4 regions of the Streptomyces sp. NPDC101393 genome follow, and region 1 is predicted to be linked to each of the others. Evidence: riboswitches for the same ligand, from Rfam matches in the RefSeq annotation. Region 1 holds a riboswitch; each other region holds the start of a gene.
What was found. Region 1 has a riboswitch for cobalamin ahead of ACIRQ7_RS09550 (CoA-acylating methylmalonate-semialdehyde dehydrogenase). Riboswitches for the same ligand answer to the same signal wherever they lie in the genome.

Region 1 (5,617 bases):
GACATGGCGATGCGGAAGCCCTCGCCCTCGGCCCCGAGCAGGCGGTCGGCCGGGATGCGCACGCCGTCGAGGATCACCTGGCGGGTGGGCTGGGCGTTCCAGCCCATTTTCTGTTCGTTGGGGCCGAAGGACAGCCCCGGGTCGTCCCGTTCGACGACGAAGGCGGAGATCCCGTCATGGCCCCCCTCGCCGGTGCGGGCCATCACGACGTAGACCTGTGACGCGCCCGCTCCGGAGATGAACTGCTTGACGCCGGTCAGGACGTAGTGGCCGCCGTCGCGTTCGGCACGGGTGCGCAGTGCCGCGGCGTCCGATCCGGCACCCGGTTCGGTCAGGCAGTAGCTGCCCAGCGCTTCCATGGAGCACAGATCCGGGAGCCAGCGGGCGCGTTGGGACCCGTCGCCGTACCGGTCGATCATCCAGGCGACCATGTTGTGGATGGAGAGATAGCCGGCGATGGACGGGCAGCCGGTCGCGAGGACCTCGAAGATGAGGGCCCCGTCGCTGCGGGTGAGGCCGGAGCCGCCGGATTCCTCCCGTACATAGACACCGCCCAGGCCGAGGCCGGCGGCCTTGCGCAGCACATCGACCGGGAAGTGCTTGTCGCGGTCCCAGGCGACGGCGTGCGGTGTGAGGTGTTCCTCGGTGAAGTCGAGGGTGACTTCGGCCAGGGCGAGCTGGTCCTTGGTGAGAGTGCTGTTCATCGGGCTCAGCCCATCGTCGGGAGGGTGAAGCTCGCGCCCTCCTTGGCCCCGGAGGGCCAGCGCGAGGTGACGGTCTTCGTACGGGTGTAGAAGCGGATGGCGTCCGGCCCGTGCTGGTTCAGGTCGCCGAAGCCGGACCGCTTCCAGCCGCCGAAGGTGTGGTAGGCGACGGGTACCGGAATGGGGACGTTGACGCCGACCATGCCGGTGTTGACGCGGCGGCTGAAGTCGCGGGCGGTGTCACCGTCCCGCGTGAAGATCGCCACCCCGTTGCCGTACGGGTGCTCGCTGGGCAGTCGCAGTGCCTCCTCGTAGTCGGCGGCGCGCACCACGCAGAGGACCGGGCCGAAGATCTCCTCCCGGTAGATCCGCATCGCCGGGGCGACCCGGTCGAAGAGCGAGGCCCCTGCGAAGAAGCCGTTCTCATGGCCGGGGAGGCTGAAGTCCCGTCCGTCGACGATGAGTTCGGCTCCTTCGGTGACGCCGATGTCGACGTAGCGGCGTACCCGGTCGAGGGCGTCCCGGCTCACCAGCGGGCCGAAGTCGGCGTCGGGGTCGTGGGAGGCACCGATCCGCAGGGTGGCGAGACGCTCCTTGAGGCGGGCGACCAGGCGGTCGGCGGTGTCCTCACCCACCGGAACGGCGACGGAGATCGCCATGCAGCGCTCGCCGGCCGATCCGTACCCGGCACCGATCAGGGCGTCCACGGCCTGGTCGAGATCGGCGTCCGGCATCACGATCATGTGGTTCTTGGCGCCCCCGAAGCACTGGGCGCGCTTGCCGTGCCGGGCGGCGGTGGCATAGATGTCGGCGGCGATCGGGGTCGAGCCGACGAAGCCGACGGCCTGTACGCGCGGGTCCGCGAGAAGGATGTCGACCGCTTCCTTGCCGCCGTTGACGACGTTCAGCACACCGGGCGGCAGGCCGGCCTCCAGGAAGAGTTCCGCGAGTCGCAGGGGTACGGACGGGGCGCGTTCCGACGGCTTGAGGAGGAAGGCGTTGCCGCAGGCGACGGCCGGGGCGGCCTTCCACAACGGGATCATCGCGGGGAAGTTGAACGGGGTGATACCGGCCGTGACGCCGAGCGGACGGCGCAGCGAGTGGACGTCTATGCCGCCCCCCGCATTGTCGGTGAACTCCCCCTTGAGCAGATGCGGGATCCCGGCGGCGAACTCGACGACCTCCAAGCCGCGCTGAAGGTCACCGTGCGCGTCGGCGACGGTCTTGCCGTGCTCGGCGGAGAGCATGCGGGCCAGTGACTCCCGCTCTCCGTCGACGAGTTGGAGGAACTTCAGCAGCACCCGGGCGCGGCGCTGCGGATTCCACTCGCCCCACTCCTGCTGCGCCGACTCGGCATCGGCGATCGCCCGCTCGGTGTCGGCCCGCCCGGCCAGCGGGACCCGGGCCTGGACCAGGCCGGTGTTGGGGTCGTACACGTCGGCGAAGAGCCCGGAGGTTCCCGGTGTGTGCTTGCCGCCGATGAAATGTGTCAGTTCACGGACCATGAGAGCCTGCTCTCGTCAGGTGCGATCCGGGGATGGCACGGCAGGCCGAGGACCGCACCCTGTGGGGTGCGGGCACGGGCAGGCCGTGGGACGCGAAGGCCGAAGAGCCGTCGCGGAACTAGAGGTCGGCGTATGCCGCCGCCTGCTCCGCCGGATCACCTGGGTCGTGGGTACGGACCGGTGCCATGCGTGTCTGCTCCATCCTCGTGGACAACACGGAACACCCCGCGGCCGGTATCCTGACTCCCGGATCACCGCGCGCTCTCCGGCCTTCCCGACGGATTTCTCCGTCAGTGGCCTGTCCTGCTCGAAGAGCACACTTCCCGGTCACAGTGGCGGGACCGCGCCGGATTCACACCGGCTTCCCTGCACCGCGGGCTTGCCGACGAACATATAGTTGGACGTCCTAGTAAGTCCACCCCGCCCCGCCGCCCGAGGGGACCTGGGGTCTGTCGTTCGGATCACGCCGGATCAGGGAGCGGGGTCCGGTGCGTGCAGCTGCACGGCGGAGGATCGAGGCAACGCGGAGCGTTGCTGATTGACGACAACGCAGCAGATGCGCGTGCCGGACCCCGCGAGCCCGGCGTGATCCACACGACAGACCCTAGGGTCGAACCATGCGCATCGTCTCCCTGCTCCCGGCCGCCACCGACATCGTGGCCGAACTCGGTCTGACCGCCGACCTGGTGGGCCGCACCCACGAATGCGACTGGCCGCCCGAGGCCGTCTCGGGGGTGCCCGCCGTCACGGCTGCCGAATTCTCCGCGGACACCCTGAGCAGCCGGGAGATCTCCGACGCGGTGGGCGGCGCCTCCCACACCGGCTCCTCGCTCTACACCCTCGACACCGAGGCCCTCGCCGCCCTCGCCCCGGACGTCGTACTCACCCAGGACCTCTGTGACGTGTGCGCGGTGTCGTACAGCAGCGTCTCGAAGGCCGTGCGGGTCCTGGACGCCGGTACCAAGATGCTCAGCCTGGAGCCGCGGACCCTGGACGAGGTACTGGACTGCCTGGTCACCGTGGGCGCGCAGCTGGGCGTGCGCGAACGTGCGGAACTGCGGCGCGCGGAGCTGCGTACACGCCTGGCGAAGGTGGAACAGCTGACCGCCGGGCGGCCACGGCCCCGCGTGGTCGCCATCGAGTGGCTCGACCCTCTCTGGCCCGCGGGCCACTGGGTCCCGGAGCAGATCAGCTGCGCCGGAGGCGCGCCGCTGCTGGCGGCGCCGGGCGAGCACACCGCGCCGATGGAGTGGAGTGCCGTACGCGCCGCGCGCCCCGACGTCATCCTCGTACTGCCCTGCGGCTTCAGCCCCGAACGCACCCTGCGGGAACGCCATGTGCTCACCGAACTGCCGGGCTGGGACGAACTGCCCGCCGTACGCAACGATGCCGTCTGGATCCTCGACGGGCCCGCGTACTTCAACCGGCCGGGGCCTCGGGTGGTCCGGGGCGCGGAGGTCCTGGCGCACGTCCTGCACTCCGTCGACGCGGGAGATCCCGTGACGGCGGGTGAGGCGATGCGCCTGTCCGCCGCCGACGGCTGACCGGACTCGGGCCCCATCCGGCCAACGGGAGGCCCAGACCGAACGGGTGGCTCAGGCCGATGCATCCGCCACGGGGTAGGGCACGAAGGTGCTGCTGTTCTCGTTGATGGCCAGCGGCTGTCCCAGGGGCGGCACGGCACGCTGGGGGCAGTCGAGGCGTTCACAGATGCGGCAGCCCATGCCGATGGGGGTGGCGGCGGCGGTGTTGTCGAGGTCGAGGCCGTCGGAGTACACCAGCCGGGAGGCGTGCCGGATCTCGCAACCGAGGCCGATGGCAAAGGTCTTGCCCGGCTCGCCCCAGCCGCCGCGGTGGCGGGTGACGGCACGGGCGGTCCACAGATAGCGCTGGCCGTCCGGCATGGCGGCGATCTGGACATGGATACGGCCGGGCGCGGCGAACGCCTCGTAGACGTTCCACAGCGGGCAGGTGCCACCGGCGCGCGAGAAGTGAAAGCCGGTGGCGGATTGCCGCTTGGACATGTTGCCGGCCCGGTCGACGCGGACGAAGGAGAACGGCACTCCGCGCAGCCGGGGGCGCTGCAGCGTGCTGAGGCGGTGGCACACCGTCTCGTAGCCCAGGCCGAACTGGTCGGTGAGTCGCTCGATGTCGTAGCGGACCTCCTCCGCGGCGGCGTGGAAGGCGCGGTAGGGAAGGATCAGGGCGGCGGCGAAGTAGTTCGCCACGCCGATCCGGGCGAGCGACCAGGTGTCGGAGCCCTCCGCGTAGTCCTCAGCCGCCAGCGCGGAGAGCTCGTCGCCGCATTCGAGGAGTGCGAGCTGGGTGGCCATCCGGAATGCCTGCTGGCCCGGTCGCAGGCGGCTGGACAGGTGCAGTACGCGGGCCACGGGGTCGTAGCGGTGCGGTTGTCCGGAGTCCGACGCGATGCGTACCCCGTGGTGGTCGGTGAGCCGTGCGGTCAGGACCCGCAGCACCTCACCGGGGCCGATGCCGATGTCGCGGGCGAGACCCTCCGCGGCCAGGTCGGCGTCGTGGAGGTAGTTCTGCCGGCGGTAGAAGAACTCCCGGATCTCCTCGTGCGGGGACCGTGGCAGAGCCGGCACCTCGCCGTCCCGGCCTTCGGCCGCCACGGCCAGCTGCTGGGTCAGGGCGTGGTTGCGCCGGCCGAGCTCCAGCAGGACCGAGGCGGCGGCCGGCATCTGGGTGGCCAGTTGCGCCAGGTCGGACGGGGAGACCTGGGCCGTGGCGACCTCGTTCGCGAGGGTCTCGCGCAGGTCGGCGACGAGTCGGCTGGTGTCCCGCTCCGAGAAGAAGCTCGCGTCGACACCGAACGCCTCGGTCAGCCGCAGCAGCACCGGGACGGTGAGCGGCCGTGAGTCGTGCTCCATCTGATTGAGATAGCTCGGCGAGATCTCCAGCCTGCGCGCAAGCTCCGCCTGGCTGAGCCTGCGCTCCTCCCGCAACCGCCTCAGCCGCGCACCCGCATAGATCTTGCTCACCGGAACTCCCCTTCGACGAGGCTCAAGCCTATGCGGAAGACCCTCCAGAAAACATTGGCAGAATTAACAAAGAGCCGGATACTCCGACGCGAGATACCAAGGTGTCCAGGCGTCCTGTCGTTGGCACCTTTTACAGGTTTTCGCAGCGCGAGCCCTGCACGCGAACGGGAGCGGCCCGCTTCAGCGCCCGCGAGACCGAGGTCACGGCGGAAAACCTCGAACCTCGGCCGTACGATCCGGGATGGCAGCCCAGCCCAGCCGAGGAGGACCGGTGCCGCAGGAGCCGATGGCCGCGACCCTCGGTCGCAGCGCCGCCGTGGGGCCGTTCTTCTCGGTACGGACCGGCGCCGGTTCACCACGCGACCAGGGCTTTCTGCCCTTGGCGGAGCTGTACGGAGAGGGAGCC
Region 2 (5,617 bases), on a different contig from region 1:
AGCGGCGGGCGCGGCGCGGCGCGGGGCGTTCACCGGTCCTCCTTGCCGGCCGTACCGACGGAGGCGACGAGCCCGGCCAGCAGGTCGGGGGCGGTGGGGCCGGTGGGCACGCACTGTCCACCGGAGGCGTCGGCCAGGCCCTGGAAGGCAAGGGTGTCGCAGCCGGCCTTGCCCATCACCAGTGTCAGCACGGGCACTTCGGGAGTGCCCTTGAGGAGCTTGTTGAGGGTCTGCTCCACGCCCGCGGCGCGCCGCGGGGCGCCGTCGTCCTGGTCGACGATGAGCACGACGGCCTTGTTGGCCCCGGCGGAGTCCTTCAGTTCGCGGACCGCGGCGGTCAGCGCCTCCTCCATCGCCGCGCCGTGGGCGACGAGTCCGCCCTTCGCGATGCGGTCCAGCGCGGCCTTCCCGGGGGCGGGGTCGGCGCTGCCCAGCGGGACGGCCCGGTGGACCGCTGCGGGGTCGGTGGGGTGCGCGGGGTCGGGGAAGGTCCACAGGCCGTAGGTGTGGTGGGCGCCCACCATTTCCAGGGTGCGGTCGGCCGCGCCGACGGCGACCGGCAGTCTCCCGCCGTCCGCCATGGAGGTGGAGGTGTCGAAGAGGATCAGCAGCCGGCTGGACTTCTGGGCCTTGTCGTAGCGGTCCAGGACGCGGCTGACCTGGTCGCCGCCCGCGGTGTAGCGGATGACGGGGGCTGCGGGGTCGGCGTCGGAGCGGGTGTTGAGCAGGGGGGAGCCGGGCTCCGGGCGGGGCACCTCGCCGTCCTTGTCCGGCACCCCGCGGTAGCCCTGCCCGACGAGGATGTGCTGGCCGGCTCCCGGGTCGCGCAGCCAGCCGGCGAAGCGGTCGGTGGCGGCCTGCCGTGGGGTGGCGTCGTCGGCGCCGGACCAGTCGACCCTGACCAGGGGGTGATCGAGCGCCGGAACGTTCTTGGGGTAGTAGGCGGCGTAGCGGTCCTTGGGGGCGAGCGCGGTGTCCAGGGCCGGGCAAGTGCCGACCGGGTGGCCGAGGTTGTAGTCGACGAGCGACTTCTCGGAGACCAGCGGCGCCGACCGGTCGCCGCTGCCGGCCGTGCCCGCTCGCCCCTTCGCACCCTCCGCACCCCCCGCGCTGCGGGCGTCCTTGCCGTCCGTGCCGTCCGTGCCGTCCGTGCCTTCCTCGTATGGGCGGAGCGAACACAGCAGTTCGGTGCTGCCCGCGTACTGGCTGCCCGGGGCGGACAGCCGGCTCTCGGCATCCTGGGCGAGCGAGCGGTCGGGGGTGCCCGCCGGACCGATCCGGGAGCCGTCGCCCGCGAGGTAGAGGCCGATGGTGTGCAGCAGGCCGGTGCCGGACAGGACCGGGCTGGGGCGGAGGAGCTCCAGATCGCGGTGGGCGCTGTCGGTGCCGGTGAGCAGGTCCTTCCAGGAGGCGCCGACCCGTTCGACGTCGTCGAGCCGCTTGTCGGCGGGGATGCCGACGACCAGCGGGCTGTAGGCGACCGGGCCGGTGTTGTGCAGGGTCGCCGGGGAGCCATCGGGCAGCACCCGCCGGGCCTCCTCGTAGTCGGCGGTGGATTCGGGGATCCACAGGTCGGGCTGCGGTCCCGGCCGGTGGAGCGGGTCGGCGCCCTTGGCGTCCCGCGCGCCCGCGTTCGCGCCGTGCGCCTCGCCCTGCCAGCGGTCGGCGGCGGCGAAGCCCGCGCCGACCTGGTCCTTGGCGGCGGAGTAGACGGTGATCTGGGCGCGCCGGCAGCCGTCGGGCAGGTCCCGTTCGCCCTGCAGCGGCCGGGTGTTGAGGTCGGACATCTCGTAGGAGAAGGCCGCGCTGCGCAGGGTGGGTTCAGCCTCGGGGGCGGTCAGCAGCCGCAGTTCGAGTGCGGGCGGGCAGGCCGGCGGCGTGCTGACGGCGTTCAGCGCGACGACACCGCCGGTGAGGAGCACCAGCGCCGTCAGGAACACCATCAGGACGCGCCGCCAGCGCAGGATGCGCACTTTCCACCAGCGGCGTAACCGGATCCGCAGCGGCGTCCTGGGCCGGACCTCGGGGGTGGCGAAGGAGAGGATGACGTCGTCGACGGTGTTCTGTTTGGCCGAGCGCGGCTCCCATACGTCGCCCATCGGCGTCTCCTCGCCGGCGAGCCGGTCGCGCAGGGCGCGGACGAGGTCCTCGAAGGTGACGAACGCCTTGCCGGGTATGCCGCGTTCGAGGATCTGCACGGCGGCGCGGGTGAAGAGGGTGCCGCCGGCCGGCTCCTCGCCGCTGAAGATCCGGCGGTTGGGCTGCGCGGCCATCAGCAGCGACATGGGTGTGCGGCTGGAGTGGAAGGCCTCGCCGGCGTTGCCTGCATAGCAGCACTCCAGGACGATCACGATCCGGTCGGCCCGCGCATTGCCGAGGTAGGACAGCACCAGGTCCTGCCAGGAGACGGTCTTGTGGCCGCCCTTGGCCGCCGAGCCGCCCACCATGAGCTGGAGGTCACCGCCGTCGGGGCCGACGCGTCCGTGGCCGGAGAAGTGGACCAGCAGCAGCCCGCGCGCCTCCCTGGTGACGGCGTCCAGCGCCCTTTCCAGCTCCCACGGCTCCTTGGGCCGGCAGATGACGACCTCGTCGCCGGTGAACAGGTCGGTGCCAGGGGCGGTCAGGACGCGCTCCAGCTGCTCGGCGTTGTCCTTCACGGCGGGGAGCTCGGGCAGATGCAGGTAGTCGCTGACGCAGATCAGCAGCGCACGGTTGTCCTTGCCCCGCGCGTCGTATTCGGACATCCGGCTCAGCCCTCGGAGGTGTTGCCGCCCTCGGCCGCCGGGCTGCCGGGATCGGGGCGTCCGGGCGCCGCGCCGTGCGGGAGACCGTCGCCGACCTGCCGCAGACCGCCGCCGGCGCCGCCCGCCTCCAGAGCGGGCTGCTCGCCCGCGGCGCGTTCCTCCCTGCGCCGCCGCAGCCATTCGCGCAGGGCGATGCCCAGCCCCTTGGCCACTTCGGCGGCGGCCGCGCCGACGACGACCAGGATCAGGTCGTCGACGCCGACGGCCATGTCCCCGCGGCCGGGCCGGTCCGCACCGCCCGTCGCGTCGTCCGGCCGCGCCCGCTGTTCCCATGCGTGCGGGCGGCGCGCCAGCCAGGGTTCGCGCTCCAGCCAGGCCTTGAGGTCGGCGTTGTCCTGCTGCGGATTGTTCGTGCCCGTGATCCGTAGGCGGATCTCTTGACGGTCAGCGTGCTGCGGCATCCCCCGGCCCCCTTCCGGCGGGCCATCGCCCGCCGTGCACCAGATAGTGACGCGGGATCAGGTCAGGGGGCAACAGTCCGTGACACACCCGCCACCCTGTGGCGTGCGCCACAGTGCCTGTCACATGGCTGCGGTGCAGGTCAAGGGTGAGTTGACGGGCATTCGCGGGGCGTGGTGGACTGCCGGGGCCATTCGGCGACAGATGAGGAAGTCCGGTGAGAATCCGGCGCGGTCCCGCCACTGTCACCGGGGAGCGTTCCTCCACCAAAGGTCACGGTCCGCTGCGCGCAGGCCCGTCGGGTCGCACGTGTACGGACTGGAAGGCCGGGGGAAGTGCCGATCCGGGGAGCCAGGAGACTCTGGTCGCCGTCACGTCGAGCCAGGGCGCGGACCCTGAGTGAGGACATACCGCCATGCCCGGCCGCAGTACGAGAACCCGTCCGGCAGTCCCTGTCGCAGCACCCCTCCGAGGCATGACGGCGGTCTGATCCGATGCGCGCGGAACACGTCACGTACGCGTGCGGCGCGGCCCTCGGCTTTCTCGGCGACCTGATCGTGGCGGATCCCCGCCGCGGCCATCCGGTGGCCGCTTTCGGCCGTGCCGCGGGCGCCGTCGAACGCCGGCTCTGGCACGACCACCGCGGCCACGGGACGCTGCACGCCGTGCTGTGCGCGGGCGGCGCGGCCACCGGCGCGGCGCTGCTGCGGCGCGCCGTACGCGGTCCGGCGCCTTCCCCGGGCTCCCCCGGCTCCCCCTCCGTTCCGTTCTCCCTCCGCACGGGTGCCGACATCGCGCTGACCGCGGCGGCGGTGTGGGCCGTGCTGGGCGGTACGTCGCTCGGCCGCGAGGCGCGGGCCATCGGCGGCGCGCTGACGGCGGGCGACCTGGACCTGGCGCGCGAGCGGCTGCCACATCTGTGCGGCCGCGATCCGCAGGCGCTGGACGGGCCGCAGATGGCCCGCGCGGTGGTCGAGTCGGTCGCCGAGAACACCTCCGACGCCGTGGTGGGCGCCCTGGTCTGGGGCGCGCTGGCCGGGGTGCCGGGGCTGGTGGGATTCCGGGCCGTGAACACCCTCGACGCGATGGTGGGCCACAAGTCGCCGCGGTACCTCCGGTTCGGCTGGGCCTCGGCCCGGCTCGACGACCTCGCCGGCTGGCCCGGCTCCCGGCTGACCGCCGCGCTGACCGTCCTCGCGGGGCCCGACCGGCGCGGCGCGCTGCGGGCCTGGCGGGCGGACGGCGGATCCCATCCGAGCCCCAACGCGGGCCCGGTGGAAGCGTCGTTCGCGGGCGCGCTGGGCGTACGCCTCGGCGGCACGCTGGCCTACGGCGGGCGGATCGAGCACCGGCCGCAGCTCAACGGCGGGGCGCCGCCGGTCGCTGCGCCCGACATCGCACGTGCGGTACGGCTCTCGCGCCGGGTGAGCGCGCTGACGCTGGCGACGACGGTCGCGGGACGGCTCGCGGTGGGCGCGCTGTACGCCCGGCACAGGAAGAGGAGGCCCCAGTGAACGGCCAGCACGGGCAGCACGGGCAGCGCGAGCGGTCGGGCGGGGCGGTCGGCGGTGGCCTGTTGGTCGCCGGGACGACGTCCGACGCCGGCAAGAGCGTGGTCACGGCGGGCATCTGCCGCTGGCTGGTCCGGCAGGGCGTCAAGGTCGCGCCCTTCAAGGCGCAGAACATGTCGCTGAATTCGTTCGTGACGCGCGAGGGCGCGGAGATCGGGCGGGCCCAGGCGATGCAGGCCGCGGCGGCCCGGGTCGAGCCGACCGCGCTGATGAATCCGGTGCTGCTCAAGCCCGGCAGCGACCGCAGCAGCCAGGTGGTGCTGCTGGGGCATCCGGTGGGTGAGCTGAGCGCCAAGGGGTACTTCGGCCACACCGGCAGCGGCACGCCGGGCGGCGAGGCCCCGTACGCCGGGCGCCGCGAGCAACTGCTCGGCACGGTGACGGACTGCCTCCAGGAGCTGCGGCGCACCCATGACGCGGTGATCTGCGAGGGCGCGGGCAGCCCCGCCGAGATCAATCTGCGCCGCACCGACATCGTCAACATGGGGATCGCGCGGGCCGGCCGGCTGCCGGTCGTCGTGGTCGGCGACATCGACCGGGGCGGGGTGTTCGCCTCCTTCTTCGGCACCACGGCGCTGCTGTCGAAGGAGGACCAGTCGCTGATCGCCGGGTATCTCGTCAACAAGTTCCGGGGCGATGTGTCGCTGCTGGAGCCGGGTCTGGACATGCTGCGCGAGATCACCGGGCGGCCGACGCTGGGCGTGCTGCCGTTCGCGCACGGGCTGGGCATCGACGAGGAGGACGGCCTGCGGGTCTCGCTGCGGGGCGCGGTGCGCGAGAGCGTGGTCGCGCCGCCGTACGGCAGGGACGTGCTGCGGGTCGCGGTCGCCGCGGTGCCGCTGA
Region 3 (5,617 bases), 770 kb from region 1:
GCGGCGGCCGTCGAGGTGGAACTCGACGAACAGCCCTCCCTGATCACCCTGCAGGAAGCGATCGCGGCCGGCAGTTTTCACGGCGCTCGGCCCGTGCTGCTCAGCGGCGACGTCGACGCCGGCTTCGCCGACTCCGCGCATGTGTTCACCGGCGAGTTCCAGTTCTCCGATCAGGAACACTTCTACCTGGAGACGCACGCGGCGCTGGCCTACGTCGACGAGGCCGAGCAGATCTTCGTCCAGAGCAGCACCCAGCATCCTTCGGAGACCCAGGAAATCGTCGCGCATGTGCTCGGTCTGCACAGCCACGAGGTGACCGTGCAGTGCCTGCGGATGGGCGGCGGCTTCGGCGGCAAGGAGATGCAGCCGCACGGGTTCGCGGCCGTCGCCGCGCTCGGCGCCAAGCTGACCGGTCGGCCGGTCCGGCTGCGTCTCAACCGCACCCAGGATCTGACCATGTCCGGCAAGCGGCACGGGTTCCACGCCGCATGGAAGATCGGCTTCGACGCCGACGGCCGCATCCAGGCCTTGGACGCCACCTTGACCGCGGACGGCGGCTGGAGCCTGGACCTCTCCGAGCCGGTGGTCGCCCGTGCGCTGTGCCATATCGACAACACCTACTGGCTGCCCCACGCGCGCATCGCCGGCCGCATCGCCAAGACCAACAAGGTCTCCAACACGGCCTTCCGCGGCTTCGGCGGACCGCAGGGCATGCTGGTGATCGAGGACATCATGGGCCGGTGCGCCCCGCTGCTCGGCCTGGATCCGATGGAGTTGCGGGAGCGCAACTTCTACCAGCAGGGTCAGTCGACGCCGTACGGACAGCCGGTCGTGCAGCACGAACGGATCTCCGCCGTATGGCAGGAGGTGCAGCACAACGGCGGCATCGCCGATCGCAAGCGCGAGATCGCCGCCTTCAACGCCGCACACCCGCACACCAAGCGGGCACTTGCGGTCACCGGCATCAAGTTCGGCATCTCGTTCAACCTCACCGCCTTCAACCAGGGCGGCGCGCTGGTGCTGATCTACAAGGACGGCTCGGTCCTGATCAACCACGGCGGCACCGAGATGGGCCAGGGCCTGCACACCAAGATGCTGCAGGTGGCCGCGACCACCCTGGGCATCCCGCTGCACAAGGTCCGGCTGGCCCCCACACGAACCGACAAGGTGCCCAACACCTCGGCCACCGCCGCGAGTGCCGGAGCGGATCTCAACGGCGCGGCGGTGAAGAACGCCTGCGAGCAGTTGCGGGAGCGGCTGCTGCAGGTGGCTGCCACCCAACTGAGCGCGAATGCCTCGGACGTACGCATCGTCGAGGGCGTCGCGCGCAGCCTGGGCAGTGACAAGGAGCTGGCCTGGGACGACCTGGTGCGCACCGCGTATTTCCAGCGGGTTCAGCTGTCGGCGGCCGGTTTCTACCGGACCGAGGGACTGCACTGGGACGCGAAGACGTTCAAGGGCTCGCCGTTCAAGTACTTCTCCCATGGGGCCGCCGCGGCCGAGGTGGAGGTGGACGGCTTCACCGGCGCATACCGCATCCGGCGGGTGGACATCGTGCACGATGTCGGCGACAGCCTGTCCCCGATGATCGACATCGGTCAGGTGGAAGGCGGGTTCGTGCAGGGGGCGGGCTGGCTGACGCTTGAGGACATGCGCTGGGACTCCAGTGACGGGCCGCACCGCGGCCGGCTGCTGACCCAGGCCGCGAGCACCTACAAGCTGCCGAGCTTTTCGGAGATGCCCGAGGAATTCCACGTCACCCTTCTGGAGAACGCCACCGAGGAGGGCTCGGTATACGGGTCCAAGGCGGTGGGTGAGCCTCCGCTGATGCTGGCGTTCTCGGTGCGAGAGGCGTTGCGGCAGGCCGCCGGCGCGTTCGGGCCTAAGGGGGCCGGCATCGAGTTGGCCTCACCCGCGACACCGGAGGCGGTGTACTGGGCGATCCAGCAGGCCCGCCGGAACGGTGCCTCCCCGAACGGTCACGCCCGTAACGGGGCTGCCGCCAACGGCCACGGCGGCGACGGCCACGCCGGAAACGGGAACGCTGCCAACGGCACGATCCGGAGCAACGCCACAGCATTGAACGGTGCCTGACATGACGTGGGTCGACGCGGTCACACGGTTGCGGGCACGCCGGGAGGCCGGCGTGCTGGTGACCGTCGCGACCGTGCGCGGCCACGCCCCACGCGACGCAGGAGCGAAACTGGTGGTGGGGCAGACCGAGACGTGGGGTTCGATCGGTGGCGGCAATATCGAGGCCGTCGCGATCGATCGGGCCCGGGGAATGATCGGCGCGTCCAAGCCGGAACCGGAACTGATCGATTTCGCCCTGAACGACAAGGTGACCAACGAGCACGGCGTGCAGTGCTGCGGCGGCGCGGTCTCGGTGCTGCTCGAACCGCTGCCGGTGGTGAGGGCGGTGGCGATCTTCGGCGTCGGGCACGTAGGGCTGGAACTGGCACGCATCCTGGCACGTCAGGACCTCGACCTCCATCTGGTCGACACCCGCGCCGACATCCTCACCGAGGAGCGGCTCGACGTGCTGGCGGACGCGGTGGCGCAGGTGCATGTGCATCACACGCCGCTGCTGCCCGAGGAGGTGCTGGAGGAGTTGCCGCACGGCACCCACATCCTGATCATGACCCATGATCATGCCGAGGACGCCGCGCTGTGCGACGCCGCCTTGCGGACCACCCATCTCGGCTCCCTCGGGCTGATCGGGTCGGAGGCCAAGTGGGTGCGGTTCCGCAAACGCCTCGCCACCGAGGGCGGCCACGGCGAGGCCACCATCGACCGGATCAAGACCCCGATCGGGCTGGCCACCCTGACGGGCAAGGAACCCGCGACCATTGCCGTGAGCGTCGCCGCCGATTTGCTGCGCACCTTCGAAACCGAGGGGGACTGACACTCCCACCGGATCGACAGGGCGCCCCGCACGCGTGCGAACGCACCGTGCGGGGCGCCCTGTCGGCGTGACCGAGCCCCTGGACCCGGCGCCCGCCGCCTCGTGCGCCACAATGAGTGCACGAGGCGACGGGGACCAGGAAGCCGGTGCGATTCCGGCGCGGTCCCGCCACTGTGACCGGGGAGCTGTCCTCCTGCATGCCACTGTCCGCAGCCGCGGGTGGGAAGGCGGAGGCCGGCAACGATCCGGGAGCCAGGAGACTGACCCGTCGCCGGTCCGATGGCAGGGGCGAGGAAACCCCGGAGAGGATCGATGGTGACGACGCATGCCCGGACGGAGCCGGTGCACCGGCCCGAACCCGGCAACCGGCCGGAACCCGGAAGACGGATGGTGCTGGCCGCCGGAGGCGCCCTGGCGCTGACCTCGCCCGGCCTGCTCGCCGGCTGCGGCGGGGACGCGAGGGACGGGGGCGGCGGCGACCGGTTCCGCGCCGCGTTCACGGCCGGCGGCTCCCAGGAGACCCTCGACCCCCACGTCGCGCCGAACTTCGTCGACCAGGCCCGCGCCAAGGCCCTCTACGACACGCTCGGCACGTACGCGGACGACATGTCCGTCCGCGAGCGGCTCGCGGAATCCTGGGAGGGCGACGCCTCCGGCACCCGGTGGCACATACGTCTGCGCACGGCGGAGTTCCACGACGGCAGACCGGTGACCGCACGGGACGTCCTCTACAGCTACCGCCGCGCTGCCGACCCCGACACCGGTTCCCCCTCGCAGCAACTGCTCTCCGCGATCGACTTCGAGGCGAGCAAGGCCGACGGCCAACGGTCCGTCGTCTTCGTGCTGAAGGCGCCGAACTTCGAGTTCCCCACCGTCTTCGCCGGCCCCGGCACGGAGATCATCCCCGACGGTACGAAGGACTTCCGCAAGCCCGTCGGCTCCGGCCCCTTCAGCTACGTGTCGTTCACACCCGGCGGGACCGCCCGCTACCGGCGCTGGGCGGACCACTGGGACGGTGCCCCGCACATCGCCGAGCTGGAGATCGTCCCGGCGAACGAGGAGTCGGCGCGACTCAACGCGCTGCTCTCCGGACAGGTCCACTACGCCGCCGACATGGCCGGCGCCTCGGTGGACCGGCTGCAGCAGAAGGGCTCGACGCGGCTGCTGACCGCCAAACGGGCCACCGCCCAGCAGCTGTTGCTGCGCGCCGGCCGCAAGCCCTTCGACGACCCGCGGCTGGTGCGGGCCGTGCAGCTCGGGCTCGACCGGAAGGCGCTGGTGCGCGTCGCCCTCGCCGGGCACGGCGAGCCGGGGAACGACCTGTTCGGCATGGGCCTGCGCGGCTACCCCGACGGCCTGAAGCCCCGCGTGCGCGATGTCGAAAGGGCCCGGAAGCTCGTGAAGGAGGCCGGCGCGGACGGGTGGGAGATCACCGTGGAGACCAGTGCGGTCGACGCCGCCTGGGAGCCGGCCGCGGACCTGATGGCGCGGCAACTACGCGAGGTGGGGCTGAAGTTGACCGCCAACACCCGGGCCGCCAGCACGTATTTCAGTGAGATCAAGACGCACGGGGTCGCCGCCTTCAACACCAGCTCCACGCTGCCCGTCTCCGACTTCCTCCAGCAGCGGGTCCGCGGCGGAGCCGCCCGCAACCAGACGCAGTACGCCTCGAAGGAGTTCGACACGCTGCTGGAGCGCGCCCGCACCACCCGCGACGAGCGGGACCGGCTGGCCTTGCTCACCCGCGCCCAGAAGATCGCCCGGGACGGGTCCGGGCTCCTGGTGTGGGCGTTCTCCGATGCCAACGACGCCATCGGCCCTTCGGTCCGCGGCCTGCGCGCCGCACCGCCGAACTCGCACGACTGGGCCCGGTTCGACCGGGTCCGCATCGGCTGAAGTGCGCGCCTACGTCCTGCGGCGCTCACTGCTGGCGGTCCTTCAGTGCCTGGTGGTGCTGGTCGCCGTGTTCGCCGTCGGCTCGCTGCTGCCCGGGGACACGGCCGACGTGCTCCGCGGCGAACTCGGAACGCCCGCACAAGTCCAGGCACTGCGAAGCCAGTTGGGGCTGGACGAGCCGGCCTGGACCCGCTTCGGGCACTGGCCGGGCAACCTGCTCACCGGCGACCTCGGGAATTCCCTGACGACCGGCCTGCCGGTGGGCGACGACATCGGCCGCCGCATCGGGGTGACCCTGCTGCTGGGTGTCCCGGCGCTGGCGCTGGTCACGGTGCTGGCGCCGCTGCTGGGCACGGTGTCGGGACTGCGGGAGGGCAGTCGCGTCGACCGGACGCTGAATACGGCGGCCCTTCTGCTGCACGCCGTCCCGGAGTTCGTGCTCGGGCTGCTGCTGGTCGCCTCGGTGTCGCTGGCGGCCGGGCTGCTGCCGGCCACCGCCGTCGGCATGGACACGGCGGCCCTGCTGGCGCAGCCGGCCGTACTGGCACTGCCCGTCACCGTCCTGACGGCCCGGCACCTCTGCGATCTGGCCCGCCAGATACGCGTCGACGTGGCGGCCGAGCGGCACGGTGCCGTCGCCCCGAGCACCTGCGGCTGCTGGGGATGCGGGAGCGGACGGTGGTGCTGCGCCATGTGCTGCCGGGCGCCCTGGGGCCCGCCGCGCAGCAGTACGCCCGGTGCGTGGAGGGCCTGCTGGGCGGCGCCGTGCTGGTGGAGGTGGTGTTCGGATTCCGCGGGCTGGGCAGCGGTTTCGTC
Region 4 (5,617 bases), on a different contig from region 1:
GTCGCCGGCCAGGATCGGCGGCCGGACGTAGCGGGTGCCGTACGACTGCACCCAGCCGTGCTGGGTGGCGAGGTAGCCGGTCAGCTGCTCGGCGAAGTACTGCACCATGTCGTTGCGTTCGGGCTCGCCGTGCACCAGGACGTCGATCCCGGCCTTCTCCTGGAAGGCCAGCACATCGCGGATCTCGGTCGCGATGCGCTCCTCGTAGGCGGCGCCGTCGATCCGCCCGGCGCGCAGGTCGGCGCGTGCGGTGCGCAGTTCGGCGGTCTGCGGGAACGACCCGATCGTGGTGGTCGGCAGCAGCGGCAGCCGCAGATGGGCGCGCTGCGCCGCGGCCCGCTCGGTGTACGGCTGGGAGCGGCGGCCGTCCGCGTCGGTGACGGCGGCGGCGCGGGCGCGTACGGCCGGGTCGCGGGTGAGGGCGGAGCCGGCGCGGGAGGCCAGGTCGGCCCGGTTGGCGGCGAGTTCGGCGGCGATGGCGTCGGTGCCCTGTGCCAGGCCGCGCGCCAGAGTGGCGATCTCGGACGTCTTCTGGCGGGCGAAGGCGAGCCAGCGGGCGATCTGCGGGTCGATGTCACGCTCGGCGGACGCGTCCAGCGGGACGTGCAGCAGGGAGCAGGAGGAGGCGACATCGACGCGGTCGGCGAGGCCGAGCAGGGTGCCCAGCGTGGACAGCGACTTCTCGAAGTCGTTGATCCAGACGTTGCGTCCGTTGACGACGCCGGCCACCAGCCGCTTGCCGGGCAGCCCGCCGACGGCCGCGAGGTCCCCGAGGTTGGCGGCGGCGGCGCCGGTGAAGTCCAGCGCGAGGCCGTCGACGGGCGCCTTGGCCAGCACCGGCAGCGCGTCGCCCAGCCGGTCGAAGTAGGAGGCGACCAGCAGCTTCGGGCGGTCGGTGAGTGCGCCCAGATCGCGGTAGGCGCGGGCGGCGGAGTTCAGGACGGCGGGCGAGCGGTCCTGTACGAGTGCCGGCTCGTCGAGCTGTGTCCAGACGGCGCCGGCCGCCCGCAGATCCGCGAGCACCTCGGCGTAGACGGGCAGCAGCCGGTCCAGCAGCGTCAGCGGGTCGAAGTCGGCGGCGACACCGGGAGCGGGCTTGGACAGCAGGAGGTAGGTGACCGGGCCGACGAGGACCGGGCGGGCGGTGAGTCCGAGCGTGAGGGCTTCGGTCAGTTCGGCGACCTGCTTGCCGGAGTCCGCGGCGAAGACCGTGTCCGGCCCCAACTCCGGGACCAGATAGTGGTAGTTGGTGTCGAACCACTTGGTCATCTCCAGCGGCGCCACGTCCTGGGTGCCGCGCGCCATCGCGAAGTAGCCGTCCAGGGCATCGGCGGCCACCGCGGCGCGGTGCCGGTCGGGGATCGCACCGACCATGACGCTGGTGTCCAGGACGTGGTCGTAGTACGAGAAGTCACCGGTCGGCACCTCGTCGATACCGGCCCCGGCGAGCTGCTGCCAATTGCCGCGGCGCAGTTCGGCCGCGGTGGCCCGGAGGGCGTCGGCGCCGACCCGGCCCTTCCAGTAGCCCTCGATGGCCTTCTTCAGTTCACGGTGCTGACCCTGACGCGGGTAGCCGTGCACGGTCGACCGTGCTGCCGCGGCTGCGGACTTGCTGGTCACGGAACTCTCCTTCGCGAGTGTCTCCCTACGATCCGGGGACGGCTCACGAGGCGGAGTACGGCGAAGCGGCGGACCACGGCGCGATCTCGCCGCACGTGCCCGCCTGCTGTGTACGCCGACCCACCCGCGAGGTCACCGGATCACCGTGCGCGAGGTTCGCGCACGGACACTGGCAGGTCTTCGGACTCGCGGGCACGTCCGCCGAAAGGCGGACATCTACTGGCCGTCGCTTCCCAGACCCCCGGGGGTCCAGTGCGTATGACGGCGGTCGTTCCCACTCACCGCTGCGGGGCAGTCCCGGATTCCCACCGGGTTCCCTCTTGCGACGCGCCTGCCTGGCGGGCAGGGCGAACCAGTTGCACCGGCCAGCCTAGGCGTTGCGGCACGAGCCGGACAGCGCCGCTCACATGCCGGATGGTGAGATGAGACACGCGCCCCGGGGGTGGCTCGCGGGCACGGTGTCCGGCTGCCCGTCCGCCCGCGTACGCCGAACGCCGCCGCCCGATGGCCGGGAGCCGGGAGCTGCGCTCTAGTGGGACGGGCGGTCCGAGCGACGGCCGCGCGCCGCCCGCGCAGGCGGCAGGACCGGAGGCGAGCCACCCATGACCCACCGCGTAAGGGCAGCCGCCGCGACGGCCGCGGCCGTGCTGTGCGCCACGGCGCTCGGCGGGTGCGGTGACGGTGGCGGCGGCTCGGAATCCTCCCCCGCGCCGTCATCGGCCGCCCCCTCGTCCACCCCGTCGTCCGCGCCCTCGCCCACCAAGGCGGGGCAGTCGCGGATCACCGTCAAGGACTTCACCTTCGTCCCCGCCGAACTGACCGTGCGCCCCGGCGCGAAGGTCACCGTGGTCAACGAGGACGACACCGCCCACACCGTGACGGCCAATGGCAGCAAACCCTTCGACACCGGCCCCATCGGCCCCGGGAAGACCGCCACCTTCACCGCCCCGGACAAGGCCGGCGACTACCCGTACGTCTGCAGCATCCATCCGTCGATGAAGGGCTCGCTCACCGTCCACTGAGCCTTCGCACACGACCCTTGCCCAGGAGGTGGGGAGCCACATGGCAGCAGACCGCGGTGTACCGGAGCCGTCCACCGGGCGGGCCGGGCGGGTCGCCCGGGGTGTCGCGCGGGTGCTGGCCGCCGCCGGCCTGGCGGTGAACGCCTACATCCACGCCCGTCTCGCCGACTCCTACGACGCCGTCGCCGCGGACATCAGCCAGGGCACGCTGTTCCGGGTCGAAGCCGGACTGGCCTCGCTGGCGGCGCTGCTCGTCCTGATCTGGCGGCGCCCTATGGCCGACCTCTTCGCCTGGCTGGTGGCCGCGGGCGGGCTGGCGCTCCTGCTCATCTACCGCTACGTCGACGTCGGGACGCTGGGCCCGGTGCCGAACATGTACGAGCCCGTGTGGACCACGGACAAGCGGCTGACCGTCGTCTCCCAGGCCGTCACCGTCCTCGCCACCGTCTTCCTGCTGCTGGCCCCGGCGCGGCGATCGGACAGACGGCGCAGGTGACGCGCGCCGGCGCCGGTACGGGGTGCCCGGGGCGCGGGGGAGCACGCGCCGGGTGCGAAGAGGATGCGTAAATGTCCATGTTTCGTAACACACAAGCGGATTCATCACGACGGCGGGTGGCGGCGCGGCACAGTGTGGATGCCCGGCGACGGTCCGGGCACTGGGCACGACCGGCACCCCTGCGAGGGTGCCGTATGCAGGAGGTCTCATGTTCCGCTCCGCATCCCGCATCGCCGCGTCCGTTCTCGGTTCGGTGGCGCTGGCGGCCACCGCCGTGCTCCCCGCCGCGGCCGACGGCCACCGCCAGGACCCGCGTCCGCAGCGTTCCGCCGTCGAGCTGGGCCCCATCCAGTACGACAGCCCCGGGCGTGACGACGGCTCCCGCCGCAGCCTCAACGCGGAGTGGGTCACGGTCCGGAACACCGGCCGGCACGCGGTGAACCTCAGCGGCTGGACCCTCGTCGAGGGCCGGCACCACCTCGTCCACCGCTTCCACCACCTGGTGCTCGACGGGCACCGTTCGGTGCGGGTGCACACCGGGATCGGCCGCGACGACCGCCGCGACGTCTACCAGGACCGCCGCCACTACGTCTGGGACAACCACTCCGACACCGCGATCCTGCGCAACGACCACCACCGCACCGTCGACACCGTGAGCTGGGGCCGCCGCCACCGCTGACCGCCCCTCCGGGCACTGATCCGCGACGTACTGCGCCCCGCCCCCGGGACTCGGAAGGAGTCAGGGGCGGGGCGCAGTACGTGGGCCGGGACCGGCGTCGCCGGGGGCTACTTCAGTGCGCTGCGCTGCTGCCACTGCGGCCAGGTCTCCTGCCAGACCTCCAGGCCGTTGCCCACGTCGGTGTGTTCCGTGTTGCTGGTGCCCTTCACCTCGACCGTGGAACCGATCGGCAGGAAGTCGTAGACCCGCTTGGCGTCAGCGGTGGACATGCCGAAACAGCCGTGGCTGTTGTTGACGACACCCAGCGACTTGTTCCAGGGGGCGGAGTGCAGGAACGTCCCCGAGGCGGTCAGATGCGTGACCCACTTCGAGTCGAGCATCCACTCGTCGCCGTGGCCGATGGTGGCGGAATCCATCGTCTCCGCCGCGTTCTTGCTGCGTACGGTGTGCACCCCGCCGCGCGTCGGGTCCTGCGGGGAGCCCGCCGAGCCGGTGATGCTGCCGACGCTCTTGCCGTTCTCGTACATGGTCAGGGTGTGCGAGGGCACGTCGATGACGGCCTTGTGGTCCTTGCCGATCGTGAACCCGAAGTTGTAGTCCCGGGCGAACCAGCCGCTGTCGTCACCGGAGTTGATCCCGGACAGCGCGCCCTTGACGGAGACCTTGGTGCCGGCCGGCCAGGAGTCCTTGGGACGCCAGTCGATCCGGTCCTGGCCGCCGTAATCCTTGACCCAGCCCCAGGAGCCCTGCACATGCGGCTGGGTGGTGACCTTCAGGGCCTTCTCGATCTCGGCACGCCGGTCGGTGGCTATGTGATGGTCGAAGAGGATCGAGACCGGCATCCCGGTGCCCACACTCTGGCCGTTGGAGGGGGTGTTGGTGAGCTTGTTGACCTTGTCGGCCGCTTCCGTGGTGAAGACGGACTTCTTGGCGGATTCCCTGCCCCCGTCCGACGTCGCCTTCGTCCGGACGGTGTAGGTGGTCTTCGGCCTGATCTTGCCGTCCGACGTCCATGAGGCCCCGTCACCGGCGAGCTTCCCGGTGACATCGCCCCCGTCGCCGTCCTTGACGACGACCGAGGTGAGCTTTCCGCCGTCGGCTTTCACGGATATCCGCGAGCCGAGCTCGGCGGCCTTGCTCCCCGCGGCCGGGGTGACGGTGACCTTGGCCGCCGGCTGCTCCGCCGTCGAGGTGCCGGCACCCGTGCCGCACGCCGTCAGCAGCGTGGCGCCCGCGATCAGGGCGGGTATCAACCGGGCGTGGTGGCGGCGTGGTCCGGCGTGCACGAGGGTCCCTCCAAAGCAGAGCATCTGGTAGTGGCGGGATCCGTGGCGTGAGCCGACCGTCGCGGTACGCAGAGGTACCCGCCGCCCATGCAGAGGGTGTGGCCGCTCGATCGGTTGTCCGGAACGCCGGTGAATCAGGACACGATTCGATATCGGCACGGCGGGGAGGGGGCCGGGCACGGCGGGGCGCCCGGTACCGGCAGTTGCCGGAACCGGGCGCTCCGCACGCGGTGGCCCGTCAGGTCGCCGGGGGCTGCTCGGGGGTATCGGGCGCCGGGGCCTCGGTCGTCGGGCCGGGGGCCGGGGTGTCCGGGGTGCCGGGGCCGCCGGGCGTCGGTCCGTCGGGCGGGGCGGACGGGCCGGTGGGCGCCGAGGTCGGCGGGGCGGCGGGGCCTTCGGCCGACGGCGCGGGCGGGCCCGTCGGAGCCCCGGAGGGGTTGCCCGTTGGCGTCGTCGTCGGGGCGTCGGTGCTGCCGTTGTCCCCCCGGGGGCGCGTGAACCACTGCCCCGAGTC

Region 2: linked by a shared signal. The riboswitch ahead of ACIRQ7_RS33420 (cobalamin biosynthesis protein) and the one ahead of ACIRQ7_RS09550 (CoA-acylating methylmalonate-semialdehyde dehydrogenase) in region 1 are both predicted to bind cobalamin.
Region 3: linked by a shared signal. The riboswitch ahead of ACIRQ7_RS06085 (ABC transporter substrate-binding protein) and the one ahead of ACIRQ7_RS09550 (CoA-acylating methylmalonate-semialdehyde dehydrogenase) in region 1 are both predicted to bind cobalamin.
Region 4: linked by a shared signal. The riboswitch ahead of metE (5-methyltetrahydropteroyltriglutamate--homocysteine S-methyltransferase) and the one ahead of ACIRQ7_RS09550 (CoA-acylating methylmalonate-semialdehyde dehydrogenase) in region 1 are both predicted to bind cobalamin.

Annotation. Positions count from the first base shown of each region.
Region 1 covers NZ_JBIWNU010000002.1:864,125-869,741, forward strand. The annotation lists gene ACIRQ7_RS09545 (acyl-CoA dehydrogenase family protein) at 1-704, opposite strand, end outside; gene ACIRQ7_RS09550 (CoA-acylating methylmalonate-semialdehyde dehydrogenase) at 710-2,209, opposite strand; cobalamin riboswitch at 2,421-2,611, opposite strand; gene ACIRQ7_RS09555 (cobalamin-binding protein) at 2,827-3,753, shown strand; gene ACIRQ7_RS09560 (short-chain fatty acyl-CoA regulator family protein) at 3,805-5,211, opposite strand; gene ACIRQ7_RS09565 ((2Fe-2S)-binding protein) at 5,483-5,617, shown strand, end outside.
Region 2 covers NZ_JBIWNU010000013.1:91,413-97,029, reverse strand. The annotation lists gene ACIRQ7_RS33435 (extracellular solute-binding protein) at 1-33, opposite strand, end outside; gene ACIRQ7_RS33430 (caspase family protein) at 30-2,744, opposite strand; gene ACIRQ7_RS33425 (hypothetical protein) at 2,750-3,205, opposite strand; cobalamin riboswitch at 3,408-3,565, shown strand; gene ACIRQ7_RS33420 (cobalamin biosynthesis protein) at 3,698-4,717, shown strand; gene ACIRQ7_RS33415 (cobyric acid synthase) at 4,714-5,617, shown strand, end outside.
Region 3 covers NZ_JBIWNU010000002.1:95,536-101,152, reverse strand. The annotation lists gene xdhB (xanthine dehydrogenase molybdopterin binding subunit) at 1-2,094, shown strand, start outside; gene xdhC (xanthine dehydrogenase accessory protein XdhC) at 2,096-2,905, shown strand; cobalamin riboswitch at 3,040-3,168, shown strand; gene ACIRQ7_RS06085 (ABC transporter substrate-binding protein) at 3,218-4,801, shown strand; partial or broken gene ACIRQ7_RS06080 (hypothetical protein) at 4,704-4,970, shown strand; gene ACIRQ7_RS06075 (ABC transporter permease subunit) at 5,465-5,617, shown strand, end outside.
Region 4 covers NZ_JBIWNU010000006.1:506,568-512,184, forward strand. The annotation lists gene metE (5-methyltetrahydropteroyltriglutamate--homocysteine S-methyltransferase) at 1-1,620, opposite strand, end outside; cobalamin riboswitch at 1,774-1,992, opposite strand; gene ACIRQ7_RS21935 (cupredoxin domain-containing protein) at 2,223-2,642, shown strand; gene ACIRQ7_RS21940 (hypothetical protein) at 2,683-3,138, shown strand; gene ACIRQ7_RS21945 (lamin tail domain-containing protein) at 3,347-3,817, shown strand; gene ACIRQ7_RS21950 (Ig-like domain-containing protein) at 3,925-5,103, opposite strand; gene ACIRQ7_RS21955 (DUF6777 domain-containing protein) at 5,342-5,617, opposite strand, start outside.